One region of the Paenibacillus sp. FSL F4-0097 genome, then DNA from elsewhere that is predicted to be linked to it. Evidence: riboswitches for the same ligand, from Rfam matches in the RefSeq annotation. Region 1 holds a riboswitch; each other region holds the start of a gene.

Region 1 (4,502 bases):
TTCATCTTTTGTACGTCTTCGGCGGTAAGAACCTTTTCGTTTTTCAGTCTCTCTGCATAAACCTTGTAGACGGTCGGATGATTGCGAACCTTGCCGTAGACAATAGGTTGTGTGGTTTCAGGATCATCCATTTCGTTGTGACCATGACGGCGGTAGCCGATGAGATCAATTACGAAATCTTTTTTGAATTGATGGCGGTATGCGCTAGCTAAACGTACGGCTGCTACGCAGGCCTCTGGGTCATCAGCGTTGACATGGACTATCGGGATTTCATACCCTTTGGCAATGTCACTCGCATAATGCGTAGAACGGGAATCTTCACTTTCAGTCGTAAAACCAATTCGGTTATTAACAATGATATGGATCGTCCCACCATTTTGATAACCTTGAAGTTTGCCGATATTAAGCGTTTCTGCAACAATTCCTTCACCTGGAAAAGCAGCATCACCATGCATCAGCACCGCCATAGCTTTACTGGTATCAATCTTCGGCAGTCCTGCAGTGCTCCGGTCTTCTTGTGCGGCACGAGTGAAACCTTCCACGACAGGATTGACGAATTCCAAGTGACTTGGGTTATTCGCTAGTGTTATTCTTGTGCGTACGGTTTCTCCTTCACGGACAGCACGGTCTGCACCGAGATGGTATTTCACATCACCTGTCCAGCCATAGTTAATGCCTGTGGAGCCTTCGGAAGGGAAAAGCTCCTTGTTCGGAGAATGATGAAACTCTGAAAATATGATATCATAAGGTTTGCCCAAAATATGTGCAAGGACGTTGAGGCGACCGCGATGCGCCATGCCCATCAAAATATGCTCTGCACCGTCATGTGCAGCAGCGCGTACGATTTCGTCTAACATCGGCACAAGAGCATCATTGCCTTCAAGACTGAAACGCTTCTGACCTACAAAAGTCTTGTGGAGGAAGGTTTCAAATTGCTCTACCTGAATCAGGCGGTTCAGGAGCTCTTTGCGTTCTGTATTATTCAGGGGTGCTGGTGAGCTGGTGGATTCTGCCTGTCTATTTAGCCATTGCAGTTCTTTTTCTTCATGCACATGCCCGAATTCATAGGCGATAGTCTTGGTGTATGCCTGACGCATACGTTGCACGGCATCCCACCCGGTATGCACATCATTCGGCGCATTTTCCCATATAAGCGTGGCAGGCAGTGCAATCAGGTCTTCGCGGGTCAGCCCATAGGTTTCAGGCTCAAGATATTTTGCCATGGGATTCTGATCGCGTACCAGCGGATCAATTTCAGCGGCCATATGGCCATATATACGAATATTGGCGATTAGCTTGGAAGCTCTTACTGCTTTTCTAAGCCATTCGGTGTCTCCCGAGATGCGCGGCTGAGGAGCCGGTTCGCTATCCGGAGTTAGGGGAGGGGGTCCCGAATTTGTAAAAAGCTCGCGATAATTATTTTCTACGGTGGAGGGATCTTTCACAAACTGTTCATATCTTTCTTGAATGTAGCCTAAATTGGGTCCGTAATACTTACTCCAAATGGATTCGTTATAGGGCTCTTTGGCTGCCATGAATACATCCTCCTTAACGGATGAACTCCATACGTGACATTTTGTGTCAACGCTTACTGGAGCTGTGATGATTGCGGTTTCATTTCTCATCTTATTGTGCTACTTTCAGCCACTGTAATCAATTCATTCTTTCGTCCAATACGTTCGCAAAATGGTATAGGTTAGCTTGTTCTAATGAAAAGAAGGGTGTTTCTTCTCATTACCCATTCTAAAGGCCTATTAAAATGATTCTATTATCCTTATTTTTAACTATTAGGTCAGTAAATATTTATTTTGCTAGTACAATTTATTTTATGTAACGGACGAGTATCGTGATAATCGGACAAGATCTTTGAAAAAAAATCTTTTATTTTTCGTTTTTAAAATAGAAAGTAACCAGGAATCGACACACTTTTCCGCTTTCTTTTTGTATAATGTTATTGCAGATAGTAATTTTATAGTTTTTTAAGCAGATCCTTTCGTGAAAAGGGTCCAGTAAAAGGTAAACTTGCCGAAAGGCAGGGGCACAAAGTCGCGGGTCTAAGGTAGAGATACTATGACAGCCGGATTGCCTGGGGACGTAAAATCTTAGGGGGAGATTTTTTGGAAAAGTCCAACCAGGGTAGCAACAGAGAACAGCAGTTTATTGATCTGGATCAAGAGTGGGTACATTTATTATTAGCAGCTAAGAAGGCTGGCATTAAGGCAGATGAAATCCGCCAGTTCTTTCATGAGAAAACTGTGCAGATCGTGCAGTAATACATTAGAGGGGTTACATATCGAAAAAGGGCACAGCGGTTCTTCGCTGTGTCCTTTTTCGATATGATTTAGTAGAAGAGAGGATCGTACCAGATTAGTAGGAAGTATTAATCCTTTTGATCGAGCTTCCATTTCTGATAGTCCAGAAATTCTTTGAATTCGCGTTTGCTAATGCCTGAGTCCATAGCTTCCTGCACCAATCGGAACCATTCCGAATCTAAATGTGATTCCTCTGCATCATTTGGTTCTCCATAGAGTAGGGCATGAATGGATACCTGAAGCGCGTCAGCGATCTTTTCGATAAACTGGATGGATGGATTGGATTGGATGTTTCTCTCCACGTTGCTAAGATACGACTTAGCCACATCTGCTCTGTCCGCAAGCTCAGATAGGGAGAAACCCTTGTCTAGGCGGAGCTGCTGGATACGTTGGCCCATATTCTGTGGCACTATGCTGACGCCCCTCCGTAATTTTTGTTATTAGTATAGCAAATATCAATAAATCGGACAAAGTTTATTGTAAAGAGAAGAGCAGCAATCTGCTTATCCGTGGCCGGATTCAGGATCTGCTGCTCTTCGAGTATTTTATTAAATTACTTTATTGATCTTAGTAGTCTTTTTTCGCACCTTGTTTAGCTACGAAATCCCAAGTCAGTGTTAAGCTATCGCCTTGGAAAATATTTTGATCTTGGTTATTTTCCACAAATTCGAATTGGACGGAGAAGCTGTCATTGGTACCGGCTTTAATACCGGATGCTTCGGTAAAGAGTTGATCCCAACCTGTATTTTTTACGAGATCCGGATGCTGACTTTTTAAAGCAGCAAGTGTAGTCTCATAAACTACATTTTCAGGAGAGACGATAGGTACTCCTTTATCATTATTTCTAAGGAATTTAACTTTAATGAACTCGGCTAAATCCAGGTAGTTATCTCCTTTAGCATCCGTGATTTGAGTCGATGTATTCAGAATGATAGATCCGATATCGAGCGAACCATCGTTTTTCAATTTGAAGGATTTAGTTACAGTATCACCTGGTTTCAGGTTAGGAATATTAACGATGACAGAAGGGTCGGAGTTCAGATCGAGTGTACCCGCTGCGAATGTAGCTGTGCTTTGCGCAGTGTCGCTAAAGTATGCGAAGGTTCCTCCGCCGATTAATGATAAACCCAGTGCTGCAGATGCTACGCCAAGACCCAATGTTTTCTTGATACCCATAATAAAATTCCTCCTCAAATTTGTGTTTGAATTTTTTATAAAATTTATATATTGTATCTTCCGGTTCGTAAGCGGAAGTGGACAATCAACTTAGGGCTGTGTTTCTGTTGGGGACGGTGAGGCTGGCAGTAGGGCAGCATTTTTCTTTTCTAATGCAGCTACAGCCTTCCAAGAGGTATACAGAGCATAGAGCAGAAGCATCAAGCCAGGCACGATCATGAGGACTACACTTCCAGCTTTGGAAACCGCGAAATTCATAGCGTAACCGACATAGGGTACAGTGACCCCGGTATACTGAGCTACAACATTCGCAGAACTGGTAGGGTTCATGTCGGGTGCGTCGTTGTTATCGCCTTTAGTGCGATAAACAGCTTCACCAGTAGCGTTATTGACGGTCGCTTCTACAATCCGGTGAGTAATGAGCAGATTATCTTCGTTCCTAAAGGTGATGACATCGCCTGGTTTGAAACGATTCATATCCCCTCCGGGTTTTAATGCGACAATTGAGCCTGTCTGAATTCCTGGTTCCATCGATCCTGAGAGTACGGTTTTGATCTCATATCCGAAGAAAGCAGGTTCACCACCGGAGGCCTTGGATAACACTACGGCTGCCACCAGCAGAATAAAGATCACAAGCATTAAGCTCGATAAGGTATTATTGATAATTTTTTTAATTCGCATCTTATTCTCCACCTTTCTCAGGTTGAGGGTCCGAAGGAGCTTGGGTTGCTACCGGCGGGGTAGTCGTACTGTCTTCCGCCTTTGGCGTCTCTTGTGGAGCCTCTTGCTGAGGAACATCTTTTGGAATTGTGAGCTCTTCACCAATTTCCGGCTTAACCGGGTCAGTGGCTGGGGCTTCAGGTTGTTCTTTATTTGGGGCTTCCGGAGCAGCTTCACCTGACGTTGGAGGGGTTGCCTCAGCTTTCGCTTTATCCTCGGCTTCTTGTTGCTTTTTCTCCTCAGCCAAACGTTCTTCTTCCTTCTTCGCTTCTTCTTCTTTCTTTGCTTGCTCTT
Region 2 (4,502 bases), 2.7 Mb from region 1:
TTTTCTTCTGCCGTACTCAAGCTGGAGGCTGCTTCGCCATCTAGGACGAATAATCCAGCCAGTTACCTAAGCCAGCGCATCCATATTGATGGTGCCAGCTGGCACCCTTCCGACGAGACCTATCCGTTCCTATCTATCCTGCAGGAAGCTGTTTGGGAAGATCGTAAAGTAAAGATCACTTACCCACGGAATGACGAGACGAAGGAACGTTTTATTGAACCTCTTGGGTTAGTCGCAAAACGTGGAGTTTGGTATGTAGTGGCACGAACCGAGGATGAAATGCGGACTTTTCGCGTGTCAAGATTAATACAAGCTGAAGCAACTAATGAATCATTTGTCAGACCTGAGACTTTTGATTTAAAAAGCTACTGGGAACAGTCGACTTTAGCTTTTAAAGCAGCTCTGCCAAAATATGTAGTGAAATTAAAGGTGAATGAGTCTATTCTTAAAGAATTACAACGTGAAAGATATGTAACTATAACTTTAGTAGAACCCTCTGCTAATACTGGGTGGATGAACGTAGAGGCCGAGTTTAATACTATAGAATCTGCCTGTCGTATCGTACTCTCTTTTTCTCCTTCAGTTATTGTTTTAGCTCCTACCGAACTAGTAGGGATGGTAAAGTCTGCTATTAAAACAATTTCCACAATATATGAGGAATTTTGACATGAATTCTAAATATCTACTACTTAAAGAAGATTTATGACACTTCTCTATAGACCAATGACCTATAAATCCCCTATAATAACACCATTACATAAAATTTAATAAGGGGGACATTTTACCAATGAGCTGGATGCACAAACTTCCGTTAAAACAAAGAATTGTTGCCGGATGTTACCTCGTTGCCGCACTGTTTGCTATTCCTGTCTTAGTTACGTTAATGATTCTAGGTCAATTTCTCGTAGGAATTATACTAGTAGTTGTTCTTGCAGGTCTGACTTTACCTGTTGCTCGCTTCGTGGAGAGAACGCTTACATCATCTTTTGATGATATTGCTAATGTATCTCACAGTATTTCGAAGGGGGATTTCACTAGCAGAGCGGACGAAAATGGTTCAATGGGTGACGTAAGCCGCTCCTTTAACACAATGATTGATAAGCTCAAGAAGATTCTGACCGATGCATCGCAGATCACCCGTCAAGTAATGGATGCAAGCCGCGGAATCGAAGATAAGAACCAGAACCTGAAAATTGTTATGGCACAAGTAGCCTCTTCTTCTACCGAGCTCGCTCTTGGTGCAAATGAAATATCTACGGATATCGCTGATATGACAGAATCCATTAAAGACATTGAGACCAAAGTATCCAATTATACGAACTCCACCAAAGAAATGAACAGACGTTCAATACATACCTTAGAACTTGTTGAGCAAGGGCGCCAATCCGTAGATACACAGGCTGAAGGCATGCGTAAAAACATAGAGGCTACACAAAAAGTGGCTGATACTATTGAAGCTCTCTCACAAAATGCCCGCGGGATTACGATGATCACCAAGACCATCACAGAGATCGCTGAGCAGACCAACCTGCTGTCACTCAATGCCTCCATCGAAGCTGCTCGTGCCGGAGAGCATGGTCGGGGTTTTGCCGTTGTCGCTCAAGAGGTTCGCAAGCTTGCTGAGGAATCTACGGCTTCCACAAAAGAAGTATTCGGTTTGGTCCGCAGCATTGAGTCAGATATTAAACAAGCCATCGATAATATCGCCATCAATGAAGAGGTTGTGCAGGTTCAGAATGAAATGATCACTCAATCTGCCCATATTTTCGCACAAATTGTACAAAGCGTGCAGTACATTACCGAGCAAATCTCTTCATTCTCTGCGGAGAGTGATCTTATGCTAGAAAGTGCCTTGAAAATTTCCAGTGCAATTGAGAATATCTCAGCAATCACCGAAGAAACCGCTGCAGGCACTGAAGAGGTATCGGCGGCTATGAATGAACAGATTAATGCCCTGCAGTCTGTTGCAGAAGAAACGGAAAAAATGACCCAGGCCGTATTTAATCTGCAAAAAACCATTCATATCTTTAAATTCTAGTTCAAAACTATCAACTGCCACCTAAGCTGAGTCTTAGGTGGCAGTTTTTTTCGCGAGGCAAAACTTCATCTCTTGGACAAGACTTTCGTCAAATTTCGAGTTTTTTTAGCGGATTATGTTGACAAAAATTAATGAGGAATATATTGTAAAGGAAAATTATTCTTATCAACTATAAATTAATATTGGCAAAATCCTCGAAAGAGGATGACGCAAAACCATGGATCTACAGCCTCATTTTTTCGTTTGAGGCCATGATTGCCAGGTTGCAGAGGAACCAGGACGGCTGAACTATTGTTCAGTCTTAGCGGCGCCTTATGCCACCAACCTGTGCTTACTATAGAGCACAGGTTTTTACTTTTTGAGTATATTGATCTATCGTATCTATTCGGTAGATTAATAACTAATATATATCAAAAAACTTGTGAGGTGTTTCTTTTGAAGACAGTCGCAGATTACATGGCGGAAGCACTACGTAACCTAGGAGTCACCCATTCTTTTGGGATCATTGGCAAATCGATTTGTCCAATAGTTCTAAAGATGGTCGATTACGGTATTGAATTTATTCCCGGCAGACATGAAGCAAGCTCCGGATTCGAAGCAGCAGGGTATGCGCTGAAAACGGGTAACCTAGGCGTAGCATTTGGTACTTCTGGTCCTGGTGGAACTAACCTGCTCACAGCAGCAGCTCATGCGAAAGCTAACAACCTACCTGTCCTGTTTATTACTGGCCACCAATCCATTACAGAGCTTGGAATTCCTCAATGTCAGGACTCCACCTCTTTTCTGGCTGATTTAGCTGATATGTTCAGACCTGCCACCTTGTTCAGTAAATTGGTTGAACGTGGGGATCACTTTGGTACTATTTTTAATCATGCGATTTCTGTGGCCCTGGCCAAACGGGGTCCTGTTCATCTTTGTATTCCTTTTGATGTACAAACTGAAGTATTGGAAGAATGCAATATTGTAATCCCTGAAAGAGAGTCTCTAATTAGTCAAGCAAATATCGATAGAGTCATCGATGCTATTCAAGCTGCTAAGAATCCTTTGATTATTGCGGGTAAAGGAATTAACCGCTCCGGAGCACATAAAGAGCTTGTTCAACTCGCAGAAACTTTTAATATTCCTGTAGTAACATCTCCTGGTGGAAAAGGGGCTATAGTCTGGGATCACCTGCTCTATCATGGTCCTATTGGCGTTGGCGGTTCGACCCACGGGGATGATTTATTGAATAAAAGCGATCTGTTTATAGTGCTTGGATCACGTTTAAGTGATATGACCATCTGTAATCTTAAACGGGAGAATCATCCAGCAACTTTAATTCAATTTGATATTGATCCAACCTTTGTCGGAAAAATCCTATTGTCCAAAACGATACCGGTCACTGGGGACCTGCGCGATAATTTGGTGCACTGCCTAAATCATATTGACCCCAGCACAATCACCAAACGTGAGGCTTTGGCCGATGCTGATTATTCAGAAGAGCTTCCAACCCTCAAGAATCTTTCACTGGCTTCAGTAATGAGCACTTTAAGTGATTTGATCCCTTATAATAATTCAATTTTCGTTGATGATGGAAGCCATGGATTCCACGCTGCAAAATGGTACAAGGTTAAGAAACCGGGCAGCTTTGTTTTTGATGCTTATTTTGCTTGCATGGGTAATTCGATCGGCATGGCTATTGGTGCAAAAGTTGCAGCTCCTGAAGAAACTGTCCTCTGCATTACAGGTGATGGTTGTTTCATGATGCTCGGCGCTGAGATTAACACCGCTGTCTGCAAAGATATCCCTGTCATCTTTATCGTGGTCAATAATAAGCAACTAGATATGGCTCTTAAGGGTATGGAGAAAACCACAGGTCGTATCGATGGAACTCTATATGAAGTGCCAATGGACGCCGTGAAATTCGCTGAATCTCTAGGTGCTAAAGGCTACAAATGTGAGACTGCGGATGAATTCACAGCTGCAATTAAAGATGCGGTAGCTCTAAACCATGTTGCCGTTATTGAACTACTAACAGACCGTGATGAAGTCCCTCCGACTGCACACCGTACTTTGAACCTAAACTAGGAGGCTAACCATGAAGGAAAATATCAACAGTGGTCTCAACCACTTCACGAATCTATCAGGAGACTATGGCGCAAAAGCACTAGCTCCAATTAAAGACCACTTCCCTGACTTGGCTGAATTTATTATGGGGAATGCCTATGGCGATATTTTTCAACGTAATACTATAGCCCCTGACTGGAAGGAAATCGCAGTCATTTCATCTTTAATTTCAATGGGTCAATTCGAACAGCTGGGTGTTCATTATGTTATGGCCCTTCGTGTTGGAGTCACCGTAGAACAGCTTAAAGGCATTCTATTACACTTAGTACCCGTTATAGGGGCACCTAGAATCATCACAGCTTTTAATATCCTGCTTGCAACCATAGAAGAAATCCAATAACCCAACAGTTCGACAACA
Region 3 (4,502 bases), 310 kb from region 1:
TAACCCAACATCTCACGACACGAGCTGACGACAACCATGCACCACCTGTCTCCTCTGTCCCGAAGGCCGCTGCTATCTCTAGCAGATTCAGAGGGATGTCAAGACCTGGTAAGGTTCTTCGCGTTGCTTCGAATTAAACCACATACTCCACTGCTTGTGCGGGTCCCCGTCAATTCCTTTGAGTTTCAGTCTTGCGACCGTACTCCCCAGGCGGAGTGCTTACTGTGTTAACCGGCACCAAGGGTATCGAAACCCCTAACACCTAGCACTCATCGTTTACGGCGTGGACTACCAGGGTATCTAATCCTGTTTGCTCCCCACGCTTTCGCGCCTCAGCGTCAGTTACAGCCCAGAAAGTCGCCTTCGCCACTGGTGTTCCTCCACATATCTACGCATTTCACCGCTACACGTGGAATTCCACTTTCCTCTTCTGTACTCAAGCCACCCAGTTTCCAGTGCGACCTCAGGTTGAGCCCAAGGTTTAAACACCAGACTTAAATAGCCGCCTGCGCGCGCTTTACGCCCAATAATTCCGGACAACGCTTGCCCCCTACGTATTACCGCGGCTGCTGGCACGTAGTTAGCCGGGGCTTTCTTCTCAGGTACCGTCACTCCGGTAGCAGTTACTCTACCGGACGTTCTTCCCTGGCAACAGAGCTTTACGATCCGAAAACCTTCATCACTCACGCGGCGTTGCTCCGTCAGGCTTTCGCCCATTGCGGAAGATTCCCTACTGCTGCCTCCCGTAGGAGTCTGGGCCGTGTCTCAGTCCCAGTGTGGCCGTTCACCCTCTCAGGTCGGCTACGCATCGTCGCCTTGGTGGGCCGTTACCCCACCAACTAGCTAATGCGCCGCAGGCCCATCCCTCAGTGACAGATTGCTCCGTCTTTCATTCTTCTCTCAGGAGAAAAAAGAAATTATCCGGTATTAGCTACCGTTTCCGGTAGTTATCCCAGTCTGAAGGGCAGGTTGCCTACGTGTTACTCACCCGTCCGCCGCTAAGTTATTTTGAAAGCAAGCTTTCAAAATAACTCCGCTCGACTTGCATGTATTAGGCACGCCGCCAGCGTTCGTCCTGAGCCAGGATCAAACTCTCCAATTAGTATTGAAAAGAGCGATATGCTCATTTTGAAACATCTGACGAGAAAATTAATTCTCTAATTTTGGATATCACTTACGTGATTTCCTACTCACTCGTTGTTCAGTTTTCAAAGATCAAGTTCTCGTTGACGCCGTTTAATGTCTCAGCAGCAACTCTTATAATATATCATGTTGTTTTCAGAAATGCAAGCTTTATTTTTCGAAGCTTTTTATCAGCCTCGTTTGTATCGCCTGTACGCTGTCTAACAACGCTTACCTATAATACCCCAACTATTAATAGAAAAGCAACCCCTAATATAAAAATAAACAACTAGCTTAATAATTAAGCTAGTTGTTTATTTAATAGAGTTATGTTTATAGCAACGAATTTAATAGTATTTTGCCGCAGTATATTTGCTTGAGGCTTTAATTAAATCGGTTTTCTTATCACTCTTTGCAAGTCCTGCATCCACTGTAGTATCAATGGTAACCCACTTCCCATTAAGCAACACTTCGTTCCAGGCATGATATTGCGTAACGTAGCTTGTATTCCCCATTACCAACTTAGCAGGAACATCTACACTCCGCAGCATTGCGGCAAAAAGAGAAGCGTAATCATAGCAAATCCCTTTTTTAGTAGTCAATGTCTTATCGATGCTTGGAATATAATCAGTAGTTACACTATTAGCAAGAGAGTAATCATATTGTACATTCGCAACTACATAGTTATAGATCGCTTTAACTTTCTCTTCGTCTGTTGTTTTGCCTTGTACTAATTGTTTAGCTTTGACAATCGCTTTATCAGAAGAACTCCATTTCACATTCTGTACGGAGCCCAAATATACGGAATTCGAGTCACTCATGGTTACGTCTACTACTTCGGAATATAACGCTTTATATTTATTGCCGGTTGTATTCTCCAGAACAGAAACCTTATAAGTCCCATTTCCTTGTTGCAAAGGGAAGTCCTCAGCTTGTCCAGAAGCATACAAGTTATATGTATAGCTGCTGTTATCTTTGGTGATCATGAGTTTGATTCTTTTATCTTTCGGAATATCATAGTTAATACCAATAACACCTTGAGCCACTTTGGATGTAATCAGCCAGCTGGCATCTGCACTTGCAGCTTGAGCTGTACTTATCGGAACTGAAGTCATTAGGACGAATAACGCCACCAGCATAAAATAAACCTTTTTCACGGATAAAACTCCTTTCGGTAGCTGGCTGCCATCCTTTCGGGAAGGCCCTTTAGCTTTGCGTCCCTACCTTTCGATAGGTTTGCCGTTATCGTATAAGCTCTATCTGTTCTAGCTTTACTAGATATAATTGATAGAATCCATTTGAAACAAACAAAAAAAGCCTCTTCATTCGGTAGCTGGCTGCCATCCTTTCGGGAAAAGGCCCTTTAGCTTTGCGTCCCTACCTTTCGGAAGGTTTGCCGTTATCGTGTTTAGCTTTCATAGTATAATACTATCATATTTATAGTTGTGAACAAGACCTAATTTACTAGATTACCCATTATTTTATAAATATCTCCCGGTATTTGTGTTTTCTTGTCATTCACTATTCTCCTTTTGTTAATTTGGCATGAACAATCAGCCGATGCGTTGGATTCACTAGCGGATCACATGTAATCAGAGTAAGAATCTTATCCTTGTCATTCCCGTCAAGAACGGAGACATCACTCGGATCTACAACAGAAATATCGTATACCTCATAGTTAAACACCTGATCACTAGTCTTTACCGTGATAACATCCCCCACAACAACCTCATTCAATCTGTTAAACAAACGACCCGTAGTTCTAGCCCGATGCGCCGCGATTGCAGCATTTCCGATCTCTCCAAGGGGTGCCGTTTCTTTCATATGGGCTGCAGCATGTTTCATATTAGCTTTTGTAGCCCCTTCTAATACAGGCAGCTTCAAATCAATCTTACCGATTTCAATTAGTGCGATTACTTTGCCACCGACCTCAATCTCCGGTTCAGGCTTTTCTGTCTCTTGGGGTTGGGGCTGTGCCTGAGCATCCAGAACCGATTCCTCTGCTAACAGCTGAGTAACTTCAGCATACCTGCTCTTCAAATCTGGCTGGGGAGTACTATCGGCAGTGCTTAGTTCAGCCGTTTCTAATAACTTCTCCTGCTGCCTGTCGTTGTACCATTCGTTAGCTGTCGGATATAACATGATAAGTATCCCAGCCAGTATGAGTAGATAGGAGAATTTACGCAATGTTATTCACCTCCGTATATTGTTTCTATGGTTATATACAAATCAAGCAGAAACAGCTACTTGCCTTTAAGCATAGCAACTCCTTCTGCCTGAAATTAATGTTTAAAATACCCATTTACGACTTCCAAAGAAATTGATGATCACCGTGATAAATGTAACCAGCACCTTTGAGATCAAGACTTGAATACCTAGTCTGTCTGTCAACAGATGCATTAGCAGCAGTGATATTCCGAGCACTACCAGATTCAGCACGATAAACTTGACCAGCTGCACGCGGTCGAAGCCTTCTTTATTCCCCCGGTTGCGATCACGAAAGGTTACTTTTTTATTCAAAATAAAGCTATTCGCCGTACCTGCACTATAGGAGATCACCTGCGCCAATGCGTATACCATCCCTAGTGAATTCAACAATGTGAAAATCACAAAATCAATAAGCGTATTGAGCAAACCTACGGCATTAAATTTAAGGAACTGTATGAATGCAGCACGCAAGTTCTTATCTGACATCATTGTGGTCCTTCCGGCGGTCCAGTTGTTCTTCGTTCTGGTAGCCTTTAGTCTCACTAACAATGTATAGCGGTCTATCTTTAGACTCGTCATAAATCCGTCCGATATACTCCCCAATCACACCTAACAGCATCAGAACGATACCGTTAAAGAGCAGATTGACGCCTACAATGGAAGCCCAGCCCGGAACCGTCCAGGAGGTGAAAAATATCTTTTGAAACAAGACGAAAAATAAATAGAGAAAGCTAGAGAATGAAAGGAAGAATCCAATATACGTAGCAATCTTAAGCGGCTTATGTGAAAAAGAGGTGATGCCATCTAACGCAAAACGAATCATTTTCTTCAGCGGATATTTGGTTTCTCCGGCAAAACGTTCTTCCCGTTCATATTCCACCATAGTCTGCTTGAAGCCAACCCAGCTCACCAAACCTCGGACATAGCGGTTCTTTTCTTTAAGTCCCCGCAGGACATCACATACCTTACGGTCAATAAGACGGAAATCGCCTGTATCCGTAGGAATATCCACACTTGTCATACTGCTGAGCAGGCGGTAAAAAAGCTTCGCGGTGACCTTTTTGAACATCGTTTCTCCGTGGCGCTTCAGGCGTTTCGCATATACAACGTCGTAGCCCTCTTTCCACTTCTCGATCATTTGCAAAATGACCTCCGGAGGATCCTGAAGATCA

What was found. A riboswitch is a leader RNA that binds a small molecule or an ion and turns the genes downstream of it on or off. The one in region 1 is predicted to bind cyclic di-GMP.
Region 2: another riboswitch for cyclic di-GMP. It lies ahead of MHH86_RS21020 (thiamine pyrophosphate-binding protein); the one in region 1 lies ahead of MHH86_RS01815 (anti-repressor SinI family protein).
Region 3: another riboswitch for cyclic di-GMP. It lies ahead of MHH86_RS03160 (transglutaminase-like domain-containing protein); the one in region 1 lies ahead of MHH86_RS01815 (anti-repressor SinI family protein).

Annotation. Positions count from the first base shown of each region.
Region 1 is NZ_CP151965.1:409,247-413,748, forward strand. It holds gene MHH86_RS01810 (2-oxoglutarate dehydrogenase E1 component) at 1-1,535, opposite strand, end outside; cyclic di-GMP riboswitch class I at 2,006-2,090, shown strand; gene MHH86_RS01815 (anti-repressor SinI family protein) at 2,118-2,273, shown strand; gene MHH86_RS01820 (helix-turn-helix domain-containing protein) at 2,381-2,710, opposite strand; gene MHH86_RS01825 (TasA family protein) at 2,880-3,488, opposite strand; gene MHH86_RS01830 (signal peptidase I) at 3,579-4,169, opposite strand; gene MHH86_RS01835 (hypothetical protein) at 4,171-4,502, opposite strand, start outside.
Region 2 is NZ_CP151965.1:4,669,905-4,674,406, forward strand. It holds gene MHH86_RS21010 (YafY family protein) at 1-666, shown strand, start outside; gene MHH86_RS21015 (HAMP domain-containing methyl-accepting chemotaxis protein) at 788-2,038, shown strand; cyclic di-GMP riboswitch class I at 2,213-2,309, shown strand; gene MHH86_RS21020 (thiamine pyrophosphate-binding protein) at 2,465-4,105, shown strand; gene MHH86_RS21025 (carboxymuconolactone decarboxylase family protein) at 4,116-4,484, shown strand.
Region 3 is NZ_CP151965.1:714,448-718,949, reverse strand. It holds rRNA gene MHH86_RS03165 (16S ribosomal RNA) at 1-1,102, opposite strand, end outside; gene MHH86_RS03160 (transglutaminase-like domain-containing protein) at 1,470-2,279, opposite strand; cyclic di-GMP riboswitch class I at 2,293-2,373, opposite strand; cyclic di-GMP riboswitch class I at 2,448-2,530, opposite strand; gene MHH86_RS03155 (class D sortase) at 2,644-3,309, opposite strand; gene MHH86_RS03150 (GtrA family protein) at 3,412-3,819, opposite strand; gene MHH86_RS03145 (glycosyltransferase family 2 protein) at 3,806-4,502, opposite strand, start outside.